3 regions of the Bradyrhizobium sp. 27S5 genome follow, and region 2 is predicted to be linked to each of the others. Evidence: predicted binding sites of a transcription regulator. Region 2 holds the regulator's gene; each other region holds the start of a gene.

Region 1 (8,006 bases), 1.8 Mb from region 2:
CGCGATCTCCATCGCGGTCCTGGCGGCACGCTCGTAGCGCTCACACTCGACCCGATGCTTGTTCGGCGAACGCTTCTCGGGCGCCCCGACCGCCTCGGCGCAGCCGGCGGCATCGCGGCAGATCGCGCGGATCCGCTGCGCAGCCTCGATATCGCCGAGCGGCTGCTCGACGGGATCATCCCAGATGTCTTTGCGCTTGGCCTTGCTGAACATCCACATCGCCGTACCCCGAAAGCGCGGCGAGCATAGCTGGCCTAGGCACAACCTGTGAACCGCAGAGTCCTCTCGGCGCAAAAGCGAGATGCTGGCTATGGCATCATGGCCACACCGGAACAGCCGATCCGGCGAGTGACTTGATGTCACACGCGCATCAAGCCGATCGTTGCGGCCCGATCGCCTCGAACTGCGCCTTTTGCTCGTCACTGAGGGTGGCGTAGAAACTCTCAAGCGCGGCACGGACATCCTTGACGGCCTGCAGCATGACGTCGAGCCGCTTGGCAACGGAGGCGAGACGCGCCGGCGGGGTCATTGCCTCGTTGGCTTGGCACGCCGCCTTCAGTTTGCGGGCCGCATCGGCGCTGGTGTCCTGCAGCGCCTGGAGCGCCGCGCGCTGGGTGTCGTTGAGCTGCATCCGGGCCTGGATCTCGCTCGTCGGCCAGTCCTGCGCGGCGCCCTGCGCAGCGCCGCAGTTCCGGGCAACCGCCGCGTTCTGATCACCTTTGGGATCGCGCGCCGCGGCTTCCTTGCGCTGGCTGTCGGCGAGCGCGTTGAACCGCGCCTTCTGCTCGTCGTCGAGCAGGCCGTAGAATTTCTCCAGCGGCGGCCTGACGGTTGCGACCGCCGTCACCATCGCTTCGATCCGCTGCTGCATGGCGGCGAGGCGGTTCGGCGCGGTCAACACCACCTGCGCAGGACATGCCGCCCGAATGGTGCGGGCGGCTGCGAGCGATGCTTCGCCGAGTTCGCCGAGCGCAGCCAACTGCGCCTCGGTCGGTTGCACCGTCTCCGCGATCTGATCCACCGGCAGGCCGGCGATCGAACGGCTGTCATTGCCGCACATCTCTTCGATCCGCCCGCCGCCGCGAGATCGGCGGCCCGGCCTGCGATCGGGCAGATAGCCCCTGAGATCGTCATAACCATAGGGACCGAAGATGCCGGCATAGATGTCCGGATAGCCGTAGCCCCAGAATCCGAGGTCGTCGCCCCAGACCGCGTAGTCATAGATGTCGTTGTAGGCGAACGGCCAGAACAGCGGGCCGACCCAGCCATATCCGCCGCCGGGATGCTGCCACCAGCCGCTGGCAACCGTCCCGCCGTGCCAGCCGGCGAGCGCCGCGGCCGCCGCGATCTGCGCACGCGCCGCCGGGTTGCTCAACAGCCGGCCGTTGCGCAATGCGCCGTTGCGCGACAGCGAGTTGAACGCATTGCGCATGTTGCCGGGCTGGCCGAAATTTACCGCCCCGCGCGACGCGAAGGCGCCATGGCCGGCGAAGCCTGATCGCGGGATCGCGTGCGAACGGCCGAACCCGCCATGATGGCCGCCGCCGAAATGCATGTGGCCGAAGCCATGCCCGCCATGTCGATGACCACCGCCATGTCCGTGGCCACCGCCGTGCCCATGACCGCCGCCGTGCCCATGACCGCCACCATGGCCTCCTCCATGGCCGCCACCGCGGGCGATCGCGTCGCCCGACAGCGCCATGGCAACGATCATGACTGCAATTCCGATTGCCCGTCCGATCACTTCTGTCTCGCTCCGCGCCAATACACTACGGCACAGGAAAGACGCCGGACGGACGGAAAAGTTCCGCGCGATCGCAGCGCGCAACCGCTCGCGGATACTGCGCTGCTGAGTAATGACGCCTCAGGCGGCCGGGACGATCTTTCCGGGATTGAAGATGTTCTGCGGATCGAGTGCCTGCTTCAGCGCCCGCATCGCGTCGAGCGCCTCCACCCCGAGCTCGGCCTTCAGGTATTTCTGCTTGCCCTGGCCGATGCCGTGCTCGCCGGTGCAGGTGCCGCCCATCGCTTGCGCGCGTTCGACCAGACGATGCATGAACTCCTCGCCACGCGCCATCTCGTCCTTGTTGTCGATGTCGCAGACCAGCGAGCAGTGGAAATTGCCGTCGCCGACATGGCCGACGATCGGCGAAAGCAGATTGAGCCGCTTCAGATCGTCCTCGGTCTCGGTGACGCAGTCGGCAAGCCGCGAGATCGGCACGCAGACGTCGGTCGCGACGACGCCGATGCGGTCGCCGGGACGCAGCGCCTTCACCGACCAGTAGGCGTCGTGCCGGGCCTGCCACAGCCTGGTGCGGTCTTCCGGCTTGGTGGTCCAGGAGAAGTCGCCGCCGCCGCATTCGGCGGCGATGTCGCGGAAATTCTTCGACTGCTCGGCAACCTCCACCTCGCTGCCGTGGAATTCCAAAAGCAGCAGCGGCGTCTCCGGCAGCGACAGTTTTGAATAGCTGTTGCAGGCCTTCACTTGCTCGGCGTTGAGCAGCTCGATGCGGGCGACCGGGATTCCGGTCTGGATGGCGAGGATGGTCGCCTGGCAGGCGCCGCGCACCGTCTCGAACGAACAGGCCGCGGCTGCGATCGTTTCGGGAATACCGCGCAGCTTGATGGTGAGCTCGGAGATGATGCCGAGCGTGCCTTCAGCGCCAATGAACAGATGCGTCAGGTCGTAGCCGGCCGACGACTTCTTGGCCCGCGTGCCTGTGGTGATGATCTCGCCGTCGCCGCGCACCACCTTCAGCGCCAGCACGTTCTCGCGCATGGTGCCGTAGCGCACCGCGTTGGTGCCGGAGGCGCGGGTCGAGGTCATGCCGCCGAGCGAGGCGTCGGCGCCGGGATCGATCGGGAAGAACAGGCCCTGGTCGCGCAGATGCTCGTTCAGCGCCTTGCGCGTCACGCCGGGCTGGATCACGCAGTCGAGGTCCTCGGCATGCACCTCGAGCACCTTATTCATGTCGCGCAGATCGATGCAGACGCCGCCCGCCGGCGCATTGACCTGGCCCTCGAGCGAGGTTCCGGTACCGAACGCGATGACCGGCACGCGGCTTGCGGCGCAGATCCGCACCACGTCCTGAATGTCAGCCGTCTCCTGCGCCATCACCACCGCGTCCGGCGGCTGGTTCGGCAGCCATGTGGTGGTATGGGCGTGCTGTTCGCGCACCGCTAAAGACGTGACGAGCCGGTTGCCGAACCGTGCCGCCAGCGCGTCGATCGCGCGCTTCAGGGCCTGCGGCTCAGGTCGCGTCAAATTGCTCGAAATCGTTGTCGCCACGTCAAATTTCCTCCCGGCTTTAGCCGACCGTGGCAAAGCTTGTATAAGGGGTCAAGAGAGCCAGACTTGAAAAAGTGGCCGCTGGAGTCACAGAAAAGCTCATGCTCGAACGCCAGCAAACCGGGGATGGATGATGACGTCAGTGACTGCCGCAAGCGAGATGCCGCTTCCATCAGCCCCGTTCAAATCCTCTCTGATGCAGATCGAGCCGCAATGGATCGATTATAACGGCCATCTCAACATGGCCTACTACAACGTGATGTTCGACCGCGCCATCGACGAGATGTGGCTGCAGCTCGGCATCGGGCCGGCCTACATGAAGGCGCGGCACTGCTCGACCTTCACCGCCGAGTGTCACGTCCGCTACTTGCGGGAGATTCATCTCGGCGATCCCGTGCAGGTCTCGGTCTTCATGCTCGGCGCCGACGAGAAGCGGCTGCACACCTTCGAGGAGCTGCGCCACGCCACCGAGGGCTGGCTCTCGGCGACTTCGGAAAACCTCACGCTGCACATCGACATGGAGGCGCGCAAGGTGGCGCCGTTTCCGCCTGACATCCAGGCGCGCGCCCGGGCGATCGTGGAGAGCTATGCGGGCGTGCCGCGTCCGGAGGGCATCGGCCGCAACGTGGCGATGCCCTCCACCAAGAAGTAACCAAGCGCCGCGCTAGACCCTTGTGCGGCCACGCGCCAATCCGACCACCGCCGACACCAGGAACAGGATGATGGCGATGAAGAAGATCGCCTTGGCGATTTCGATCGAGGCGCCGGCGATGCCGCCGAAGCCCAGAACTCCCGCGATCAGGGCGATGACCAGGAATGTGACGACCCAGCTCAGCATGATCAAACCTCCGCTTCGTTTCCTCGTTCGTTTCCCGGCGCGGACCTCTGCCCGGCGCCGAACTTGTTGAAAACAATCCTGCGGGGAAACGCTGGTTCCTGACCGCGAAACCGCGAAATTTTCGCCGATTTCAGGAACCGGGCCGGTTGTACGCTGCTGCCAAAAGCGTTCCTGTCGGCCGCGATAAAACCTGTCAAAACGGCCGATCAGGCCCTATATGCCCCTCAATCCCTGTTAAGAAGGCTCCCCTTCACCGTCCCGCGGTGCCATCGTGGGGCCGAGACGATTCGCTGATGACCGAGCCGAGCAAATTGCCCCCTCACGGCGTTCCCGAGCACCAGCCGGTTGCTGGGGGCATCGCCGCGCGTGCGCGGGCGGCGGCGGGTCCGCAATATCTCCAGGGCCTCAATCCGGAGCAGCGCGAGGCGGTCGAGACGCTCGACGGCCCCGTGCTGGTGCTCGCCGGCGCCGGCACCGGCAAGACGCGGGTGCTGACCACGCGCATCGCGCATATCCTGAGCCAGGGCCGCGCGCGGCCGCACGAAATCCTGTCGGTGACCTTCACCAACAAGGCAGCGCGCGAGATGAAGCTGCGGCTCGGCCAGATGCTGGGCCAGGCGGTCGAGGGCATGCCGTGGCTCGGCACCTTCCACTCGATCGGCGGCCGCATCCTGCGCATCCATGCCGAGCTGGTGCAGCTCAAATCGAACTTCACGGTGCTCGACGTCGACGACCAGGTGCGGCTGCTCAAACAGCTTCTGCAGGCCGAGAACATCGACGACAAGCGCTGGCCGGCGCGGATGCTGGCCGGCCTGATCGACAGCTGGAAGAACCGCGGGCTGTCGCCGTCGCAGGTGCCGTCCGGCGAGGCCGCCTCGTTCGGCAACGGTAAGGGCGGCAAGATCTACGCGACCTATCAGGAGCGGCTGAAGATCCTCAACGCCGCCGATTTCGGCGACCTGCTGCTCGAGAACATCAGGCTATTCCGCGAAAATCCTGACGTGCTCCGGCAGTACCAGAACCGCTTCAAGTTCATCCTGGTCGACGAATATCAGGACACCAACGTCGCGCAGTATCTGTGGCTGCGCCTGCTGTCGCAGGCGCCGTCGCAGCCCGGCCTGCCGCTCTCGGCGGTGATTCCGGGTCCGATCGATGATGCGGCCGCAAGGGAGGCAGCAAGCGCACAGCCCGCGCCGGCCGCTCCCTCCGCGCCGCTCAAGAACATCTGCTGCGTCGGCGACGATGACCAGTCGATCTATGGCTGGCGCGGCGCCGAGGTCGACAACATCCTGCGCTTCGACCACGATTTTCCTGGCGCCAAGGTGATCCGGCTCGAGCGCAACTACCGCTCCACCGGCCACATCCTGGCCGCGGCCTCGCATCTGATCGCGCACAATGAAGGCCGGCTCGGCAAGACGCTGCGCACCGAGGATGTCGACGGCGAGAAGGTCACCGTCACCGGCTCCTGGGATTCGGAAGAGGAGGCGCGCGCGATCGGCGAGGAGCTCGAGGGGTTGCAGCGCGCGGGCGAAAACCTCAACGACGTCGCCATTCTGGTCCGCGCCTCGTTCCAGATGCGCGAGTTCGAAGACCGCTTCGTCACGCTCGGCCTGCCCTATCGCGTGATCGGCGGCCCCAGATTCTATGAGCGCGCCGAAATCCGCGATGCGCTGGCCTATCTGCGCACCATCAACTCGCCGGCCGACGATCTCGCCTTCGAGCGCATCGTCAACGTGCCCAAACGGGGGCTCGGCGATGCCACCGTGCAGCTGCTGCACGACCATGCCCGCAAGCGCCGCATTCCGCTGTTCGAGGCGGCGCGCGCCGTGGTCGAGACCGACGAGCTGAAGCCGAAGGCGCGCGGCTCCCTGCGCGATGTCGTGATGCAGTTCGACCGCTGGCGCGCCCAGCGCGAGGTTGTCTCGCATACCGAGCTCGCCGAGATCGTGCTCGACGAGAGCGGCTATACCGAGATGTGGCAGAAGGACCGCTCGGCTGACGCCGCGGGCCGGCTGGACAACCTCAAGGAGCTGGTGCGTTCGATGGAGGAATTCGAGAACCTGCAAGGGTTTCTCGAACATATCTCGCTGGTGATGGACCGCGACGGCGAGGCCGGCGACGAGGCGGTGTCGCTGATGACGCTGCATTCGGCCAAGGGGCTGGAATTCGACAATGTGTTCCTGCCGGGCTGGGAGGAAGGCCTGTTCCCGAGCCAGCGCACGCTGGATGAGCAAGGCCGCGCCGGGCTCGAGGAGGAGCGCCGTCTCGCCCATGTCGGGCTGACCCGCGCCCGCCGCCGCGCCAAGATCTATTTCGCCACCAACCGCCGCATCCATGGCACCTGGTCGACCACGATCCCCTCGCGCTTCCTCGACGAGTTGCCGGCGCACAATGTCGAGATCACCGAATCCAAGGGCGGCTCGGGCTGGGGGGGCAGCGGCGGCTACGGCGCCTCGCGCTTCGACAACCTCGAATCATTCGGCTCGAGCTATTCGACCCCGGGCTGGCAGCGCGCCCAGGCCAACCGCGGCCGCGGTGGCGGGGCGCGCAGCGGCGGCTTCGAGGAGCGGCAATCCTCCTTTTCCTCGGATAGCTTCAGTCGCACCAAGCGCGGCCCGATGGTGATCGAGGGCGAGCTGGTGGCGAAATCCACCGGCACGGTGTCGGAATTCTCGCTGGAGGATCGGGTGTTTCACCAGAAATTCGGCTACGGCCATGTGGTGAAGATCGACGGCAACAAGCTGACCATCGCCTTCGAAAAGGCCGGCGAGAAGAAGGTGGTCGACAGCTTTGTGGAACGGGTGTGAGTGAGCAGCCTTCCCTGGCGACCTTCCCTGGCGGCCTTCCCTGTTCGTAGCTCTTGACCCCAGTTGAATTCACGGGTTGAGATGGCCCCATGGTCCGGGGAGGGTTTTTCCTTTTTGTCATCGCGCTCACTGCGCCGTCGCTGGCGGTCGCGGAGACGATGAGCTTTGGCGATTCGGCCGCGCAGCTCGCCAAGGCCTGCGGCGCCGACATCACCGCCAACTGCCGCGGCGTCAATCTCGACGCCACCCGCCTCAAGGAGTGCCTGTCGCGCAACCGCGACGTGATATCGCCGCAGTGCAAGGAGACTTACTTCTCCACCCTCGATACGATCCAGAAGCGGATCGCGGCGCGCGTGACGGTGGCAAACGCCTGCACCCGCGAGATCGTCAAGGTGTGCAACGGCTCGACCAAGGAGACCAGCAAGGCGGTGCCCTGCCTCGTCGCAGCCAAGGGCGTCAGCCGCAATTGCGCCCAGGCGATCAATGACGCGGGGTATCAATGATGCGGCGGTCGACGGGCGGCTTGCGCGATCTTGGCCTGTTGGGTCTGCTCGCCGCGCTGACGTTGCTGGCGGCGCCGCTCGTGCAGGCGCAGACCGCGGTCACGCGCGACGACGTCATCGCCAAGCTCAATCATTTCGAGACCGACGCCGCGATCGATGTCCCGGCGCTGCGCCAGCAGACGCTCGAACGATCGAAGTCGCGATCGAAGAACGAGCCGCCGCCGCAAAAGCGCCCCCCGATCGCTCCCGACCTGACCAAGCTGCCGGCGTTCAATGCCGACATCGCGTTCGACGTCGACACGCCGATCGTGATGCCGGAATCGTATCAGACCGTCGGACGGATCGCCGACGCGCTGACGCATTCCTCGCTGCTGCCCTACACGTTCCTGATCGTCGGCCACATCGAATCGACCGGACGGCGCGACAACAACGTGCTGCTGAGCCAGCGGCGCGCGGACGCGATTCGCGACATCCTGGTCAACACCTTCAAGATCGCACCGAAGCGCCTGCAATCGGTCGGGCTCGGCGAAGAGCAGCTGCTCGACCCCGCCCGCCCCAACGCGCCGGTC
Region 2 (8,006 bases):
CGGTGGCGGCGCTGATCGTGCTCGCGATCGCGCCGGAGGCGCTGGTGCATCCGAGCTTCCAGATGTCGTTTGCCGCGACGCTCGGGCTGGTGGCGCTGGTGCAGATCGGGCTGCCGAACCTGTTGGCCTCGCCCGACCATTCGGCGACCGCGCGGGTTGCGTTGTGGGGCGGCCGTGAGCTCACGATGCTGATGCTGGCCTCGCTGGTGGCGGGGCTGGCGACGACACCCTACGCCGCGTTCCATTTCCATCGCGTGACGCCCTACGGGCTGCTCGCCAACCTCGCGGCGATGCCGGTGGTGTCGGCGATCGTTATGCCGGCGGGCCTGCTCGGCCTCCTCGCCATGCCGTTCGGCTTTGATGGCGTGTTCTGGGCGATCATGGGCTTTGGCATCGACTGGATGATTTTGGTGACGCAATGGGTCGCCGCGCTGCCTGGCGCGGTCGGGCGGATGGCGGCGTTCGGCATCGGGCCGCTGATCGTCGCAAGCGCGGGCATCATCCTGCTTGGGCTGTTGCGCACGCCGCTGCGCTGGTCCGGCGCGGTGCTGCTGGTGGTGGCCACAGTCTGGGCGCTGAGGGCCCCTCTGCCGGACGTGCTGATTTCTGCCGACGGCCGCAACGTCGCGGTGCGCGGCGGCGACGGGCGGCTGCATCTGATGCATAGCGCGAAGGATGCATTCCTGGTCAAGGAATGGCTGGCGGCGGATGCCGATGCGCGGACCGCCGTCGATGCGTCGCTCGGCGAGGGCGTCTCCTGCGATCCGAGCGGCTGCGTCACCCAGGGCCCGGGCGGCGCCTTCGTCGCGCTGGCGATGCGGCCGGAGGCGCTGGCCGACGATTGCGAGCGGGCGGCGCTGATCGTCACCGCGCGGCCGGCGCCGCAGGGTTGCGCGGCCTCGGTGATCGATGCCGAGCGGCTGCGGAGCCACGGTGCGCTGGTGCTGCGGCGGACCAGCGCCGGCTACGCCATTGACGCGGTGAAGCCCGGCGGCATCGACCGGCCGTGGTCGCCGGCGGTTCCCGGTGACGGTGAGAGCGAGACGGTCCTCCGCACACCCGCCGCCGCGCCGCGGCGCGCAGTCGATGCGACCCCGGCCGAGACCGACCTGCAGGGCGACGACTAGAGTTTTGGTTCTGATTTAATCAGAACCAAAACTCTAGTTTCTTGTTTTCACGCGTTTTCTTCACGCGAACCGGTGTCCACTTCGCTCGAAAACGCTTCAGCCGTTGCCGGGCGAGGGGCCGGTCGGCAGCTCGAACAGGCCGAGATGGTACTCGTCGGAATCGGGGCCGGCGTCGGGCTTCTTGACCAGGGTGAAGACGGCCTCGGGAAACTGCTCCCAGACCTTGAGATCATCGGCCGTCACTGTCAGCCAGCCGAACCGGAACATGTAGCGGCCCGGCTCGGTGACGCGTCCAGCCTTTTGCCATGTGACCTTGTCGACCACTGCGCAGGTTTCCGTGAGTGCACGTCCTCCGTACGCGATGATGCGCCAAGGCGCTCGCCGACGCAAATCTCCTGCTGCGCCCCGGAAGCGGAAATCCGGGGTCGCTCGAAATCGCCTAAGGTCATCCGCCGCCGAATGGCTCATTCCGCGGCGACGATGCGCTCAACCCAAAAACAGCGACGCGAATGCGGAGGGCCGCCGCTCCACAACCTTCGGCTTGTGCTCGACCGGCGGATGCAGTGCCGGCAATTGCAGCACGCTGACGCGCTGTCCCTCGACGAGCTGGGTCACCAGAACGTGGCTGCCGTCGGGGAATTCGACCGCGTCATGATGGCGATCGGGCACGTCGGGCTCGACTTCGTTGAACACGCCGACGCGGAAATTCATCGTCTTGGTCCAGATCCAGCGGCTGTCGTAGCGAACGTTCTCGGCGAAAGCGAGCTCGGTGCCCGGCAGCATGCAGACCGCGACAGTGGGATCGTTCTCCGAAGCAAAGCCGCGGGTCGACGTGCCGCGGAAAGTCGTGGTGATCAGCGTCTCTCCGACAATGGCGGGGCGCGATGCCACGGCGTGCAGACTATAGTCACACATCGGATGGCTCCTCTTTTCGAGGTAGCGACCCGTGCCTCTCCTTGAGGCGCAGGCCTCTACCAGAGTGGACGATAGCAAACGAGTGTCTGCTCGTTTCTGGGCGATTGTACGACTGGCCGTCGAACGCCTCAATCACAAACGCGCTACACTGCGCGAGAGGTATCAGGGCGCATCCTAGGTGGTCCGCACGTCGCACTATCTTCCAAGGAACGATCCGATCTGTTGCTCGTTCCCGGATCGGGATGACTTTTCTTCGAATCGTCATCCCGCTCCATATGTCTGTTCGAGCATGATCTTTTCGGAAAACCGCTCCGCACTTTTCCGGATCATGCTCCGCCGCCGTCAGTATTTGCGATACAGCCCGATCAGCTTGCCCTGGATGCGGACCCGGTTCGGCGGCAGGATGCGCACTTCATAGGCAGTGTTGGCCGGCTCGAGCGCGATCGATGCACCGCGGCGGCGGAAGCGCTTCAGGGTGGCTTCCTCCTCGTCGATCAGCGCCACCACGATGTCGCCGGTGTTGGCGACGTCGTTGCGCTGGATCAGCGCCATGTCGCCGTCGAGGATGCCGGCGTCGACCATGGAATCGCCGCGCACTTCCAGCGCATAGTGCTCGCCGGAGCCGAGCATGTCGGGCGGCACGCTGATGGTGTGGCTGCGGGTCTGCAGCGCCTCGATCGGCGTACCGGCCGCGATCCGGCCCATCACGGGGACGGCGACCGGACGGTTGCCGTCGTCCTCGGCGATCGGCGGCGTGCTGCTGCGCTTGCCGAGGGTGCCTTCGATGACGCTCGGCGTGAAGCCGCGGCGGCCATTGCCGCCGCCGGCCGACAGTTCGGGCAGCTTGATGACCTCGATGGCGCGGGCGCGGTTGGGCAGGCGGCGGATGAAGCCGCGCTCCTCCAGCGCAGTGATCAGGCGGTGGATACCGGACTTCGAGCGCAGGTCGAGCGCATCCTTCATCTCGTCGAAGGAGGGCGGCACGCCGGCCTCCTTCAGACGTTCATTGATGAAACGCAGAAGTTCGAACTGTTTGCGCGTGAGCATCTCGAGCATTCCCCCGGTTGATAGCGTCGTTCGATTCCGAGACTCTTCAGGTGGGGCCTTTCAGACGGGGCCTGATCTCGGGAGCGCAATGCTCCCTGGCGGCTTCCCGATTGTAGACACCAGTACTCGAAACAAATCATGAACGGACACTATATGTTCGATATGTGTTCCGCAACCACTTAATTTCCGGTGAACGCATCAGGCGGCGCGCAATCGGCAGCCCGCGAAAACCTCAGTCGGGCAGTGTGAGGATCTCGCATTCGCTGCCCTTGGCGGCGCCGGGCGCAAACGGCGGACGTACCAGAAGTGCCCGCGCCGCAGCGAGATTCCCGAGCAGCGAACTATCCTGCTGCATCACCGGCGTGGCGATCAGCGCGCCGTCCTGGCGCTCCTCGAGACGCGCGCGCAGATAGTCCTCGCGCTGGTCGTTGGCGGCGAGGTCGCGGCCGAGCAGGGCGGTCGTGCGGACATGATGGATCGTGTTCCGGCCGCTCAAAGCCCGAATCAACGGCACCAGAAACAGGAAGGCGCAGACATAGGACGACACCGGATTGCCGGGCAGGCCGATCACCCGCATGGCCCCGAGCCGGCCGTGCATCATCGGCTTGCCGGGCCGCATCGCGATCCGCCAGAACGCCATCGCGACGCCCTCTGCCTCCAGCGACTGCTTGACCAGATCGTGGTCGCCGACCGAGGCGCCGCCGGTCGTAATCAGGATGTCGGCGCCGGCCTCCCGCGCCCGGCGGATACCGGCCGTGGTCGCGGCCACCGTGTCGGCGGCCACCCCGAGATCGACGGTCTCGGCGCCTTCGGCGCGCGCCAGCGCACGCAGCGCATAGCCGTTGGAATAGACGATCTGGCCGGGGCCGGGCTGGGAGCCCGGCATCACCAGTTCGTCGCCGGTGGCGAGCACCGCGACCTTCGGGCGGCGGCGCACCGCGAGTTCCGGATAATTCATGGCGGCCGCGAGCGAGAGCGCGCGGTCGGACAGGCGGCTGCCGCCGTTGAGCAGCAGGTCGCCCTCACGGAAGTCGACGCCGGCCGGGCGGATGTGCCGTCCCGGGCTCGCTGCCTCGGTGATCGAGATGTGGTCGCCATCGACCCGGGTGTCTTCCTGGATGATGACGGCATCGGCGCCATGGGGGATGACGCCGCCGGTGAAGATCCGCACCGCTTCGCCGGCACTGAGCGTCCGCTCGAACGGCCGGCCGGCGGCGACTTCGCCGATCACCTTGAGCCGGGACTTGAGATCAGCCGCATCGGCGGCGCGCACCGCGTAGCCGTCCATGGCCGACATCGGCTCCGGCGGCTGGGTGCGGCGCGCCGCGAGGTCGTGCGCCAGCGTGCGATGGTAGGCGGCATCGAGCGCGACCATCTCCCCCGGCAGCGGTTCGGCACCGGCAAGAATGGCGGACAGGGCATCGGCAACCGGCATCAGGGCCACGCGCAAAACTCCTCAAGGCAAATGGTCAAATACCAAGTGCGGTCAGCGCCCTTGCCACGTCATCCGTCGATGTCACGTGGATGGCTTGAAGGCCGCGCGCCCGCGCACCTTCGATATTGGCAGCCAGATCGTCGAAGAACAGGATCCGCGACGCCGGCACGCCGATCGCTTCTATCACATGATCGTAGGCCGCGGCGTCGGGTTTGCGAAGGCCGATGCTCGAGGACAGGAACACGGTCCGGAAGTGGCTGAGCAGCTCGGCATAGGCGACCGAGAAATGCGCGACATGGGCCGGGTTGGTGTTCGAGAAGGCGTAGAGCGGCATTCGTCTGGCGGCGGCCGCGAGCAGGGGGGCGATGCCCGGCATCTCGCCGGTGAAGATCGAATTCCAGCCCTCGAGGAATTGCGCGTCGGTGAGCTCGACGCCGAGCGACTGGCGCAAATTCGCAAAGAACGCCGCGTCGTCGATCCGGCCGATCTCGTGATGCTTGTAACTGTCGTCGACGACGAAACGGCCGGCGAGGTCGGCCGGCGCGCAACCGGCATGCTGTGCCCAGTGCGTGATCGCCTTGTCGAGGCTGATATCGAGCACGACGCGGCCGATATCGAACAGCAGCACGTCGGCGGAGTCGGGGGTGAGTTGCGAGGTCATTGCGTGAAACCATGTACGAAAATTGCGGGCAGGCGGCAATGTCCCCGATTTGTGCGGCAGGCATGCGACCAGGGTGCTGACGTTCATTCCGGCTCGGTCCATTCTTGCGCGGTGTCATCACCCGCGCATGCGGGTGATCCAGTATTCCAGAGACGCCGGTGTGTGAGCCGAGAAGCCGCGGCGTACTGGATCGCCCGGTCGAGCCGGGCGATGACAGCGAGGACGGAGATACAGTTCCGCATTCTCGCGACATGATTTGCCCGAGTCTTACCTGTCGTTTCGCCGCTCTAAAATCAGAGGGCGCAGGGAAAGCCGGGTGCCGATCGCACCCATGGGTCCGGTGCAACAAAAAGCACCGGGGGTAGGACCACAGGTGTAACCGGAGCAATCCGGCTTTCCCTGCGCGATGGGTTACGGCTTACTTCGTGCTCTCCCCGGCGAGACTTGGCTTTTTTGTCACCGCCTTCGCAAGACGCAATTGCGTCTCACAAGGGGACACCGGCCACTAGGGCGTCAGGACCACACGACTTCACCGTCCGCCTCATGCACACTCGTCAGTCGCGCAATCGGCGTCCACCGCATCTCACCGCAACACCCGTGACGATGCGCAGCGCCCCTCGATCGGGTGAGACGGGACAATTCATACACTGAGTTGGGTGTGCCGATAAACAGAAATATTTTTGCGCGAGGGGCTTGCGCCGTCGGGCAACTCAGTGGCAGGGGCACCGGCCTTGGCGCATCAAGCTACTTCGGAGCCGCCCTTTCACATCCTCGAAAGCGCCAGACCGAAATAGGCGATGAGCGCGCCGGTGCTGAGAATGATGACGACGAGCGCTTGCTCGGAGCGTGCCTGTAAGGTTTTCCGGGTCACGGTGATGACGCTCCCTTTTCGAAAATCAATCTGTTCAACCAACGTGGGTCCGTGTCCGTTCCGGCTCCTTCCGAGGAAACTTGTGCCTTGTCCGGGGAACCACCGATGGGAAGACCCTCTCAATTGGGTTGCCATGGGGCCTCGGCCGCTTACCGCGCCTCGACCACGTCGCCGTCTTCCTTCACAAACCGTCCAACCGGAGCGTCCAGAAGGTCGACGACGGCCTCTGACGGCCGGCACAACCGCACACCATTCGGCGTCACCACGATCGGACGATTGATGAGAATGGGATGCGCAAGCATGACATCGAGCAATTCGTCGTCCGTCCATTTCGGCTGGTCGAGAGCGAGCTCCTTGTAAGGCGTTCCCTTTTCGCGCAGCAGGGCGCGCACCGAGATTCCCATCGCGGCAATCAGCTCCTTGAGTGTTTCGCGCGACGGCGGCGTCTTGAGATATTCAATGACGACGGGCTCGGTGCCACTCTGGCGGATCATCGCGAGCGTGTTGCGCGAGGTGCCGCAATCCGGGTTGTGATAAATCGTGACGGTCATGGTCGTGTCTCCGCAATGGCAACGCCGCCGGACAGTTTGGGACGGCCGAGCAGCCAGTTCATCAGCAACATGCCGGCCATCGCGCCGCAGAGCTCGGCGAGAATGAACCCCGGAAGGTCGATGGGCCGAATACCGGCGAACGTGTTGGTGAGGGAGCGTGCGATCGCAACGGCCGGATTGGCGAACGACGTCGATGCCGTGAACCAGTAGGCGGCTGTGATGTAGAGCCCGACCAGCCAGGGAACGGCCGCGCGCTGAAAGCGGATGCCGGCCAGAATGGTGGCGACCAGGCCGAAGGCGGCCACGGCTTCCGCAAACCACTGCGCTCCGCCGGTCCGGACCTTCATCGACAGGTCGATCAAGGGATGAGCGAACATCAGATGCGCCGCCATCGTGCCGACGGCGCCGCCTGCGATCTGCGCTGCGATGTAGAGCACGGCCTCGTTCACCGGCAGCTCGCGCCGGCCGGTAAAGACGAGCGTTACGGCCGGATTGAAATGGGCACCGGAAACCGGACCGAGCACGGTGATCAGGACGACGAGGATCGCCCCTGTCGGCAACGTGTTGCAGAGAAGCGCAAGAGCGACATCCTTGGTCAGGGTTTCGGCCATGATGCCGGATCCGACCACGGTCGCAACGAGAATGCCGGTGCCGAGCGCTTCGGCGGCAAGGCGCCGGGGAAGGTCGAACGTGTCCATCAATTGGCCCTGGGCTCTGGATGAACTGCGCGGCCGGCGAAATCGATCGCGCCTTGCTCAGCCACGCGTTCGCTCCTTTCGCTGCGGAGGACAACAGGGCTGTAAGCTCTCGACAACCGGCGCGCAAATCTCCGGCCGTCCGTCGCAGCAATCGCGCAGCAGGAACACCGCGACGTTGCGAAACTCGTCGAGGTTGGCGCGATAGACGATCGATCGGCTTCGCCTTTCGGAGGTGACCAGGCGTGCGCGGGTGAGGATCGACAAATGCGCCGACAGGGTGTTTTGCGGCACCTCCAGCAGGCGGGCGAGGTCGCCGGCCGCGAGTCCCTCGGGCTCGTGTTTGACGAGCGCCCGAAACGCCTCCAGCCGGGTCGGTTGCGAAAGTGCGGCGAGAGCCAGCACTGCTTCTTCCGATTCCATATATCCAGATTTATGGAAATATCGCATTGAGGTCAAGCGGGATTCCGCCTCAAACGGCTGCATCATATATTTCGAATATTCTAGAAATATCGATTGACGGAGGTCGGGCGAGGACGCATGCTTTGCGGATGAAGATCGACGACGCAGCAGCACGCCTGGAAGCGCTGGGCAATCCGACCCGGCTCAAGATTTACCGAGCCCTTGTCCGCGCCGGCCATGCCGGCATGCCGGTGGGGCGCCTGCAGGAGCGGCTGAAGATTCCGGCGTCGACGCTGTCGCAT
Region 3 (8,006 bases), 3.0 Mb from region 2:
GCATTCATATCGTAGACAAAGAGATACGTGTCACCGTGGAACCAGTCGCCGTCTTTCCTTCTGAAATCCTCGAAAGCTGCCTTACCGTTATTATCAATGAGTGCCGCAGCTTTGGTGACCAGCGCTACGACTTGTTTTGCCCTTTCTGACGGAGGCGGACCTTGCTGAGAAAATACCGGCGAAGCAGTCGCGATAAATGTCGTAAGCGCGAGACCCACAAATAGTGCATTGGAGTTCATTGGTGACCTCCTTGGGTAGTGCGGCGCCCCTGCTAGGTGACAAAGGGTGGTGGCGGATCGTCGAATGGCGAGTTAATTTTTTGTAATGAATGCTGGAAGTCGCTAAGCACTTGGGTTGGCAACACCTAATTCCTTAGGGGCTCGCTGTCTATCGTTATAGCCATCCGCGTTCGCCGAATGCAGTAAGATCAACTCCCGGCGGGGCATACCATCCGCCCGAGCGATAGCGGGCCCCCAGCTTCAGCGCTATGTCCTTGTTGCCATAAGGAATCCGCAGTGGCGTGCCGGTTGCGGAATTTGCCTGAGCAATCGTCGATGCAGCGGCAGCTGCCTTAGCTTTGCGCTTCCGGGAGGGTTTCTTCGGAGCTATCGATTGGCGGGCAGCCGATCGTGCGGGCGTGTGTGCGGTCTTCCGACTGGGCTTGTGCTGGTTCGTTGAACGGTTCGAGGCAATCCAAGCGGACATAGCGGCGGAGTTAGCTTTGGCCTCGTCGGGAATGACGACGCCTTTCCCCCGCGCGATTTTCTTCGCATACGATAACTGGGCCGGACTGACAGGCTTGTGCTCTCCAGACGTTTCACTAGTTGCTGTCTTGGGCGCGTGTTCACTAAGAAATCTGCGGCAGACCGATATTGACGTCGTGTAGCCGGGCGGGGGCTTGATGCCCTTCTGCCGGCTGATGCTGTCGGCAAAACGTTTCATCGCAGGTGTGGGCGGATAGGTTGCGGAGTTGTTGCCAACTGCAGCACCTAACGAGGGTAGCCCTCCGTTCGCAGCGCCCTCCTTCAGCTTGCCGATGATGCGTTGAGCTACATCGCACACGGCGTCGATCGCGCCGAGCATCTCCTGCTTGCCGACAACAACATCGTCGAGCAAGCATTCCAATTGTGCAGTTACGCCAGGGTCGACCAGCGCAGGGTCAGCCTGTTTGAGAACGCCGAATAGCGAGAGGCCGGTCTCCGTCGGCAGGATGTGCTTCCCCTGGGTCATCAGAAAGCTCTGCTTCTTGAGCCCACTGATGATCTCGGCTCGGGTCGCCGGTGTGCCGATACCCTTGGCTTCCTTCAGGCGTTGCCGAAGGGCTTCGTCGTCGACGAAGCGCCAAGCATTTTGCATCGCATCGATGAGAGTGCCTTCGTTGTAGCGCGGCGGCGGCCGAGTTTCCTTGTCTTCAATTTTGGAATCCTGCAGTTGTGCGGTCTCACCGTTGCGCAGCGCCGGAAGCAATTGTGCTTCATCGCCCTTTTCGTCGACGGGCCGCCAGTCCGGGAATGCTGCGCGCCAGCCGAGATCGATGGGCTGGCGGCCGGAGGCGCGGAACTCGAAGCCATGCACGTCGAGAGTTGCGGTTGTCTGCCGATAGCGGAAGTCGGGCATCAGCGCTGCCTGATAGGCCCGCGCGACGACGTCGAACAGTTTCTTCTCATCGGACGACAGACGAGGCCAGATCTCGCGCAGCTTATCGATCGTGTTGACATTGGGAATGACGGCGTGATGGCTCGCGCCCTCCAGTCCCTTATCGTAGAAACTGCCGCTTGCACCTTTGCGGATCATCGGTGGCTCTGGCAGGGGGATTGCGCTGAACGCTTGGCCTACCTGCAGTCCGATCACGATCTTCGGAACGTCCGCTATCAAGCTCTGCGGCAGGTAGCGTACCTCCGCGCGCGGATAGGTGATGATCTTCTTGTCCTGGCCGTCATAGAGTTCCTGCGCCACCTCGAGCGTCTTGCTGGCCGGCCAGCCAAAGCGAGAGCCGCACAGTTTCTGTAGTGACGGCAAATCGTGCAGCTTGGGTGGCCCATGCCGCTTTTCTTCGACGCGCACGGCAAGCGCGCCCTCGAAGCCCCGAGCTGCATTGACGATATCATGGGCGACCTCGCGCCGGACAATCCGCTCCTGCGGAGCGTGGCGCATCTGGAATTGCCCTCCGGCAACCTTCGCGGTCGCGACAACCTCAAAATATGAGAGCGGCACGAAGTTTCGGATTTCCAGTTCGCGGGTGCAGACAATCGCCAAGGTCGGCGTCTTCACGCGACCAACCCCAATCACGCGCCGAGCACCTTGCCCCAGGATGACGGTCGCGGTGCGCGTGAGCGACAGGTTGTAGATCTGGTCCGCCTGCCGTCGGGCGACGGCCGCGGCGTAAAGCCTGGCATATTCGGCATTGGATTTTGCCCGCGCGAACGCGTCCCGGATGGTCTGCGCGTCCTGCGCGGTGAATAGCACCCGGAGCACCCGGCCGCGGAAATTGTAATGCTCGAGAATTTCCTGACCGATGAGCTGGCCTTCACGGTCGCAGTCGGTGGCGAGCCAAACCTGCCGGGCGGTGCGTAGGGCCTCTCGGATGGCTTTGAGCTTGGCGGCCTTGTTGCCGCCCTCTGCCGGGCGAGTACCGTAAAGACCCTCCGGCCGCAGGAGGATCGGCGACCAGCGTTTCCATTCTGGCACCACATCTTCCGGTTCAACCAGGTCGAACAAATGACCCTCGGCCGGGAGAACATCACCGTAGCGCGACCCAACGGCAGCCCGGATGTCTTTCGCCTGGCTGGATTTTTCCGTGATGACGACCTGATCAACCACGACGGGCTCGCGAGACATCTACTTCAAGGCGCGGAACATATAGTGAACAAATGTATTTTACAAGCCGTCCTTTGAACGTCGTGCTTTCGCAGAAAGGATGTTTGGCAGACTCAATCGCACTTGTAGGCGGAACGATCGTCGGCAAACTGGTGTCGATAATTGTTGATGGCAGATCCTAAGCTCAACGCTGAGGCTCGATCGGGGGTTCTTTTTGCCGCCGGTTTGCTTTTCGTACTGCTACTGCGAAATCCTAGCGCCGGGTTTGGGTCACATTCGCCCCGAAGCCTTCCCAAGGCCTGAAGATGAACTGCTTGGCAAGTTCGCTGTAGAGTTCACAAATCTTCTGTGACTCAGCGACAAAGTTTGCATAAGCCTGCCTTGCGAATTCGGTCTGAACCTCAATCGCCTTATCGAACGACCGCGCAGCCATGAGCTTCTCGACAAAGGACCCGGTCTCCTCGAGCGACCTCTTGGTATAGTCCCTGTAGGCATTCCCGATAGTTTGAATACTGACTGGCCAGTTGTCCGCCGGTGTGACTGCGCCGATTGGGGGAGCATCCGTCGGTGCGACTTCGCCGATCAAGGGCGCATCCGCCGGGGCGGGTGCCCCGCTTGAGGGAGGCTCCGCCGGCGCAGTTGCGCCGTTCGTGACGGTGTCAATTGACGCGACCATTGCGCCGATTCGATCCTCATCCCGCTGGGCGAGCTTCGGGCTCTGCTGTTGATCATCAGGTTTCTGGTTTCGCTGGTCCGCCTTCCGGCTGCGCTGGCGTGGCTTACCGCGCGGCTTATCCTTGTGGGTCGTCACCATTGCTGAACTCCGCTGTTCTGCATCAAACCAGACGCCAAGATACTCCGCCATGTTTGCGATGAAATCGCGGTTCTGCCTTGTTCGTTACGCGGCGTTGGTGTGGTGAACGGAACTCTGAATGGAATGCGGGCGAACCTGACGCGCTCCAAGGTAGTCGAGATCGTTCATTTTTTCTTCGCCTTCAGCTCCGACAGTCTCGTGGCTAACTGCGCGCGAAATCGGGCGACGTCTCGAAGTAGTTCATAGCGCTCCGGGCTCGGAGCAAGTTTGCGCGCGGTGGATTCTAGCTGCACCGCCATTTCTGCTAGCTCCTCCAGGTCGACGACTGTCATTTCTTGCCTCAACCGATTCTCAACCGGCCGGCGGAACGTCGCCTAATCACTGCTTCTCTGCAGGGGCGCTGAGGCCGCTAGGCGGTGCAGGCGGGGGTGATGGCGGTGGTGGAGTTTCCGCGGCGGGTGCCGCAGCAATGCAGTCGCCCGCCCAGATCTTGGTGCCCCTGACCGTGCCGACCAGTTTGCAACCCATTGGCGCTTGCGGCCTGACCTGAACGGGCGGCCTTTTAGCCGCCTTCGGGGGAGCGGCTTGTGCAAATGCGCCGGTCGTAAAGAGCAGCGCGATAAGTCCGATTAGCGGTTTCATCGGCAGGCCCGTTCTAGCGCGTCTTCCATGATATTTTCCACACTGCTTCAAACATCGGCTTTCAAGCTTAATGCAACCCAAGGGCGCGCGAAACCCGCCCCGGGAGGGGCTTTGGCTGGGCTGGCGGGGAGATCCAGCGGCATGCCGACAAAAGTCGCTAACCCCAATGGCTAGTGGCGGGAAGCCGCGGTTTGATGCAACCTGACGATGCCGCCTATTCCGCGTGGGCGGCGCCGAGTGGAAGCAACCCTGGCTTCTTTACCTGAAGAAGCCAGGGAAGCGCTGAGGCACCCTTGTGGCTTGGCTTAGTCGCCTTTCGAGAGGCGGGCTTGCCCGAATAACTGTGCGTGTGCTCCGAGAAAATAGCCTCCAGAGAGCGCCTCTGGACCCATAACTTCCCATAGGACCCATGTATTCTTGATCTAGATCAAGGTCGTCCGGATGATGCAGGACTTAGCGTGCGACCATGCGCTACGACTGGATTGCCATCGCCGGATACGCGTCGGTTTGCTGGCGATGTTCGGCCTTCTAATCCTGTTCAACATGTAACCGCAGCATGCGCTACTCAGCGCTAATATTGTCCTCAAGGCTGTCAAATCCCCCGAGTTGGACGATTTTTTCGAAGTCGCCAAGCGTGACGATTTGGCGCTTTAAATCAAGGATGCCTTGGGCTCGGAACGCTTGAAGGACGCGGTTGACATGCACGACGCTCAGTCCAAGCGCGTCGGCGAGTTTCGATTGAGTGATCGGAAAGCCGTAGCGATGCACGTCGCCCGACACGGCGGGCTTTCGGCCCAGCGTGTCATCGACCTTCTGCCAGTCGACGGTCTGTGCATGGGCCGACGAGACGAACGGCTCGGCGAACACCTGCCATCCGCTCAGGAACGGCGATTTAGCGACCGAATTTAGGCGGCAACAGGCCATCGACGAACTACAATTTGTCAACGGCGATATCTGGTATAGCTCAATCAACATCGAGACATTCATAGATCATGCCGATCAATTGGTCGATGCTTTTGGCATGACTGTTGATGTACTGACGGTGGTCTTGAGCGCGTGCGCGCCGGGGGCGCTGAATGCAGCACTCGGTTCTCAAGGCCTTGAATGGGATATCACAGTCCCGGCCATCAACATGCCGAGGTCAGCAGTACCTCAGCCGGGAGCAACTGATCAGGAGGAACCTAAGGGGGCTTTCGCGCGATGGCGACAAGCGGGAGATCACCATCACGTAGCTTGTCGATCGGCGGCTTGCCGCTGGTCATCCGGTTGGGGGAAACCAGCCATTCCCATGTCTCTTCGGGTGACGTGAAGAATGGTGCGATCACGTCGAGACCTTCAACGGGCCTTCGCCGCTCAAACTGCCGAAGTGGGTACAGGAAGTTGCGAAGCCCCTTCCGCAAAGCAATTATCTTGTTCGCTTTTCGCCAGTTATCGAGCGTCCCACGCGAGATGTTAAGTCGATTGACCAGCTCTCCTGCGCCAAGAACAATCGGCAGCAGGAGGCGTATGCCGAGCTGACCAAGGCTTTGGGCGTGCGAGATGCAGCCGGCCGGGAGCGTGCCCAAGCGAAAATCACTGAGCTGTCTGCGGAATATCAACGTCTCTCAGACGCTCTGCGCTTTAGCGAACTCGAAGCGCGCGATATCGCAACGCCCCGATCGAGCAAACCTGCCAAACCTCTTCGCGAGCTTGCCCTTGATGCGCTCGACGATTTGGGTGTTCCGGCCGCGCCAGCGCTCGTTGCAGATTTGACAGCGGCGCTCACCGGCAATCGACCTTCGCCTTCGCGCTTCGCCAGCCTTCGGCGTGATGAGGAAAATGCCGCGCGGCGAAACCTTGCTGCGCGCCCCGCCTGGATCCTGCCCGCAATCAGCGCCGTCGAGCTTACCGCCATTCCCAGGCTGCTCACGAGTTCCACCTGGGCCCTGGAACGCCGAATTATCGGCTCGCGTAGCATGCGCACTGACAATCTGCGAATCGCAAGCAACCTCGCGCGTCGATTGGCTCATCTTCGCGACGTCGGGGCGGCCGAGGCAAAGGCCGTTGAGCGGCTGCTGTTCTCATTCGCGCGATCAATTCCGGGCGCGAGTGATACGGGGCAGCCGATCGATCCAAAGCGTGTGACCGACGCTGCGCAGGCCGAACTGAAGATGCTCGAAGATGCCGATTTCGCCGAGCGACAGTCCGCTGCTGCTCGGCTCTCGTCGAGTGCCGCCTCTTTCAAACTTTGGGGTCGTCCTGTCATGGTCGACACAAAGGCAGCCGAAAGGGCGATTAGGTGACTCCGGCTAACGCGCGCCTTGCTCGACTGCGTGGTGGTATCCCGGCCGTGGAGGTTGGAGCGCGCGGCATTGAGAGCGTGGCTCGCAACGCCGGCTGTACCCGGCTGCGCGCGATCATCATTGCGGGGCTCACGCCCACCGAGATTGTCAAACACGTATTGCGCGCTGAGCCCGACATCATGTCGCCGTTCGCGATGACGCTCAGCCAAGCCTATGAACGCCGCCTGCTGGAGAACGGCGGGACCTCGCTCCTGACGGCCTATCGTGACAAGGGGCACCTGGGGCCGACTGAGGTCAAGGTCTCATCGGTGGCCGATCATGCGCCTGGAGACACGGTGCTTGCCCGCCAGCGGCGTGAACTCGAAACCCAGCGTCTCCTATTGAAGCATTCGGGGAATCCACTTGCCCCGAATCTTATTCTGAACCCTCGGCTGCCGCTCGCGCTGGTCGGCGTCATCAAGTCCTACGCAGATCGAGGCGGCAAGACTGACAAGGCCCACATACGATCGGCGTGCCGGGAAGCGTCGGTTGGGACGCTGGCCTTGCGTCAGCACCTTGAAAGCCGCAACGACGATCCGGATCGAGCCGGTGATCGTATCGACATGGTGCTTCGAGCTCCCGGCTCGTTCGTGCCGCGGCTGTTTACCTCCATGCGAGCCGAGTCCGAAATGGCTTCGCTTGTGCGAGCGCTCTCGGCCGCCCCCCGCCGACCTCGATGAGGTCGAACGCCTGGTGCCGGCGGGCGCCAATTTTGCGAGCCGCGACGTCATCGACCAGATTCCGAATAACTATCGGTCTAACTGCAAGGAGCATTGCGCCTTGTGGGAGCACTGCCGCGCTCAAGCGCTCGCTGCCGGGCAACCGATCATCCTGGGCGACGCTGCTGCCGAGCAGCTCGCCGCGGCGGGCTCAATCACGCGCGCGCTCGACTTGCTGGATGGGCGTGGCCGGCCGCCCGAAAATTACGCAGAGGCTGCTCTTGCAGCCGAGCTTCGTGCCGCGGCCCTCTTACTTGATCGGACTGCGAATGGCTGACCTTGTCCATGTAGCAGCCCGCTTGCGGGCACTCCAGCGAGGCCAGGCCGTGCCGATTGTCGCGCAGCGCCAACTGGTAATCCAACCTCATGCGCGCATCCTGACGCTGCTTGCCATGGCTGGCGAGGATACCTCCGTGCATGCCGCAGCGCTCGGCCGTTTCGGCTATTCGCCCGAGATTAACGTCGTCGCCGATCCTCGTCGTCGTGACGATCAATATGGTCTGCTACGCTGGCTGTTGCCTTTGTTCGAGGCCTATTATGCCGAGTGCCGCGCAGCCGGGACCTTTCCGCAGATTTGGGTGTCTTCCTCCGGCGCCCTCGGGCATCTCGACACACTTGCCGATCGTCTGCGCTTCACTGATGAAGGCGATATCAAACGGCTCGGAACTTTGTGGACTTATGCCGGCGAGCGCT

The links. Region 2 encodes LexA, which represses DNA repair genes until DNA is damaged. Its sites were predicted from a motif close to TGTTCNNNNTGTGTTCNG; they were not measured.
Region 1: the regulator LexA is predicted to act here: its motif matches at 4,185-4,202, upstream of WDM24_RS30710 (ATP-dependent helicase).
Region 3: the regulator LexA is predicted to act here: its motif matches at 2,852-2,869, upstream of WDM24_RS36130 (type IA DNA topoisomerase).

Annotation. Positions count from the first base shown of each region.
Region 1 is NZ_CP147714.1:6,487,147-6,495,152, forward strand. It holds gene WDM24_RS30685 (hypothetical protein) at 1-219, opposite strand, end outside; gene WDM24_RS30690 (Spy/CpxP family protein refolding chaperone) at 371-1,714, opposite strand; gene WDM24_RS30695 (FAD-binding oxidoreductase) at 1,865-3,289, opposite strand; gene WDM24_RS30700 (thioesterase family protein) at 3,420-3,941, shown strand; gene WDM24_RS30705 (DUF1328 domain-containing protein) at 3,954-4,127, opposite strand; gene WDM24_RS30710 (ATP-dependent helicase) at 4,421-6,934, shown strand; gene WDM24_RS30715 (hypothetical protein) at 7,024-7,437, shown strand; gene WDM24_RS30720 (OmpA family protein) at 7,434-8,006, shown strand, end outside.
Region 2 is NZ_CP147714.1:4,699,603-4,707,608, reverse strand. It holds gene WDM24_RS22040 (ComEC/Rec2 family competence protein) at 1-1,127, shown strand, start outside; gene WDM24_RS22035 (hypothetical protein) at 1,224-1,451, opposite strand; gene WDM24_RS22030 (hypothetical protein) at 1,614-2,042, opposite strand; gene lexA (transcriptional repressor LexA) at 2,385-3,089, opposite strand; gene glp (gephyrin-like molybdotransferase Glp) at 3,322-4,533, opposite strand; gene WDM24_RS22015 (HAD family hydrolase) at 4,559-5,185, opposite strand; gene WDM24_RS22010 (hypothetical protein) at 5,949-6,098, opposite strand; gene arsC (arsenate reductase (glutaredoxin)) at 6,206-6,607, opposite strand; gene WDM24_RS22000 (MIP/aquaporin family protein) at 6,604-7,305, opposite strand; gene WDM24_RS21995 (metalloregulator ArsR/SmtB family transcription factor) at 7,363-7,725, opposite strand; gene WDM24_RS21990 (ArsR/SmtB family transcription factor) at 7,854-8,006, shown strand, end outside.
Region 3 is NZ_CP147714.1:7,652,438-7,660,443, reverse strand. It holds gene WDM24_RS36135 (cache domain-containing protein) at 1-239, opposite strand, end outside; gene WDM24_RS36130 (type IA DNA topoisomerase) at 394-2,820, opposite strand; gene WDM24_RS44565 (phasin family protein) at 3,071-3,631, opposite strand; gene WDM24_RS36120 (hypothetical protein) at 3,796-3,963, opposite strand; gene WDM24_RS36115 (hypothetical protein) at 4,835-4,978, opposite strand; partial or broken gene WDM24_RS36110 (peptidase M23) at 5,015-5,197, opposite strand; gene WDM24_RS36105 (hypothetical protein) at 5,455-5,838, opposite strand; gene WDM24_RS36100 (hypothetical protein) at 5,806-6,555, shown strand; gene WDM24_RS36095 (hypothetical protein) at 6,633-7,274, shown strand; gene WDM24_RS36090 (hypothetical protein) at 7,288-7,590, shown strand; gene WDM24_RS36085 (hypothetical protein) at 7,583-8,006, shown strand, end outside.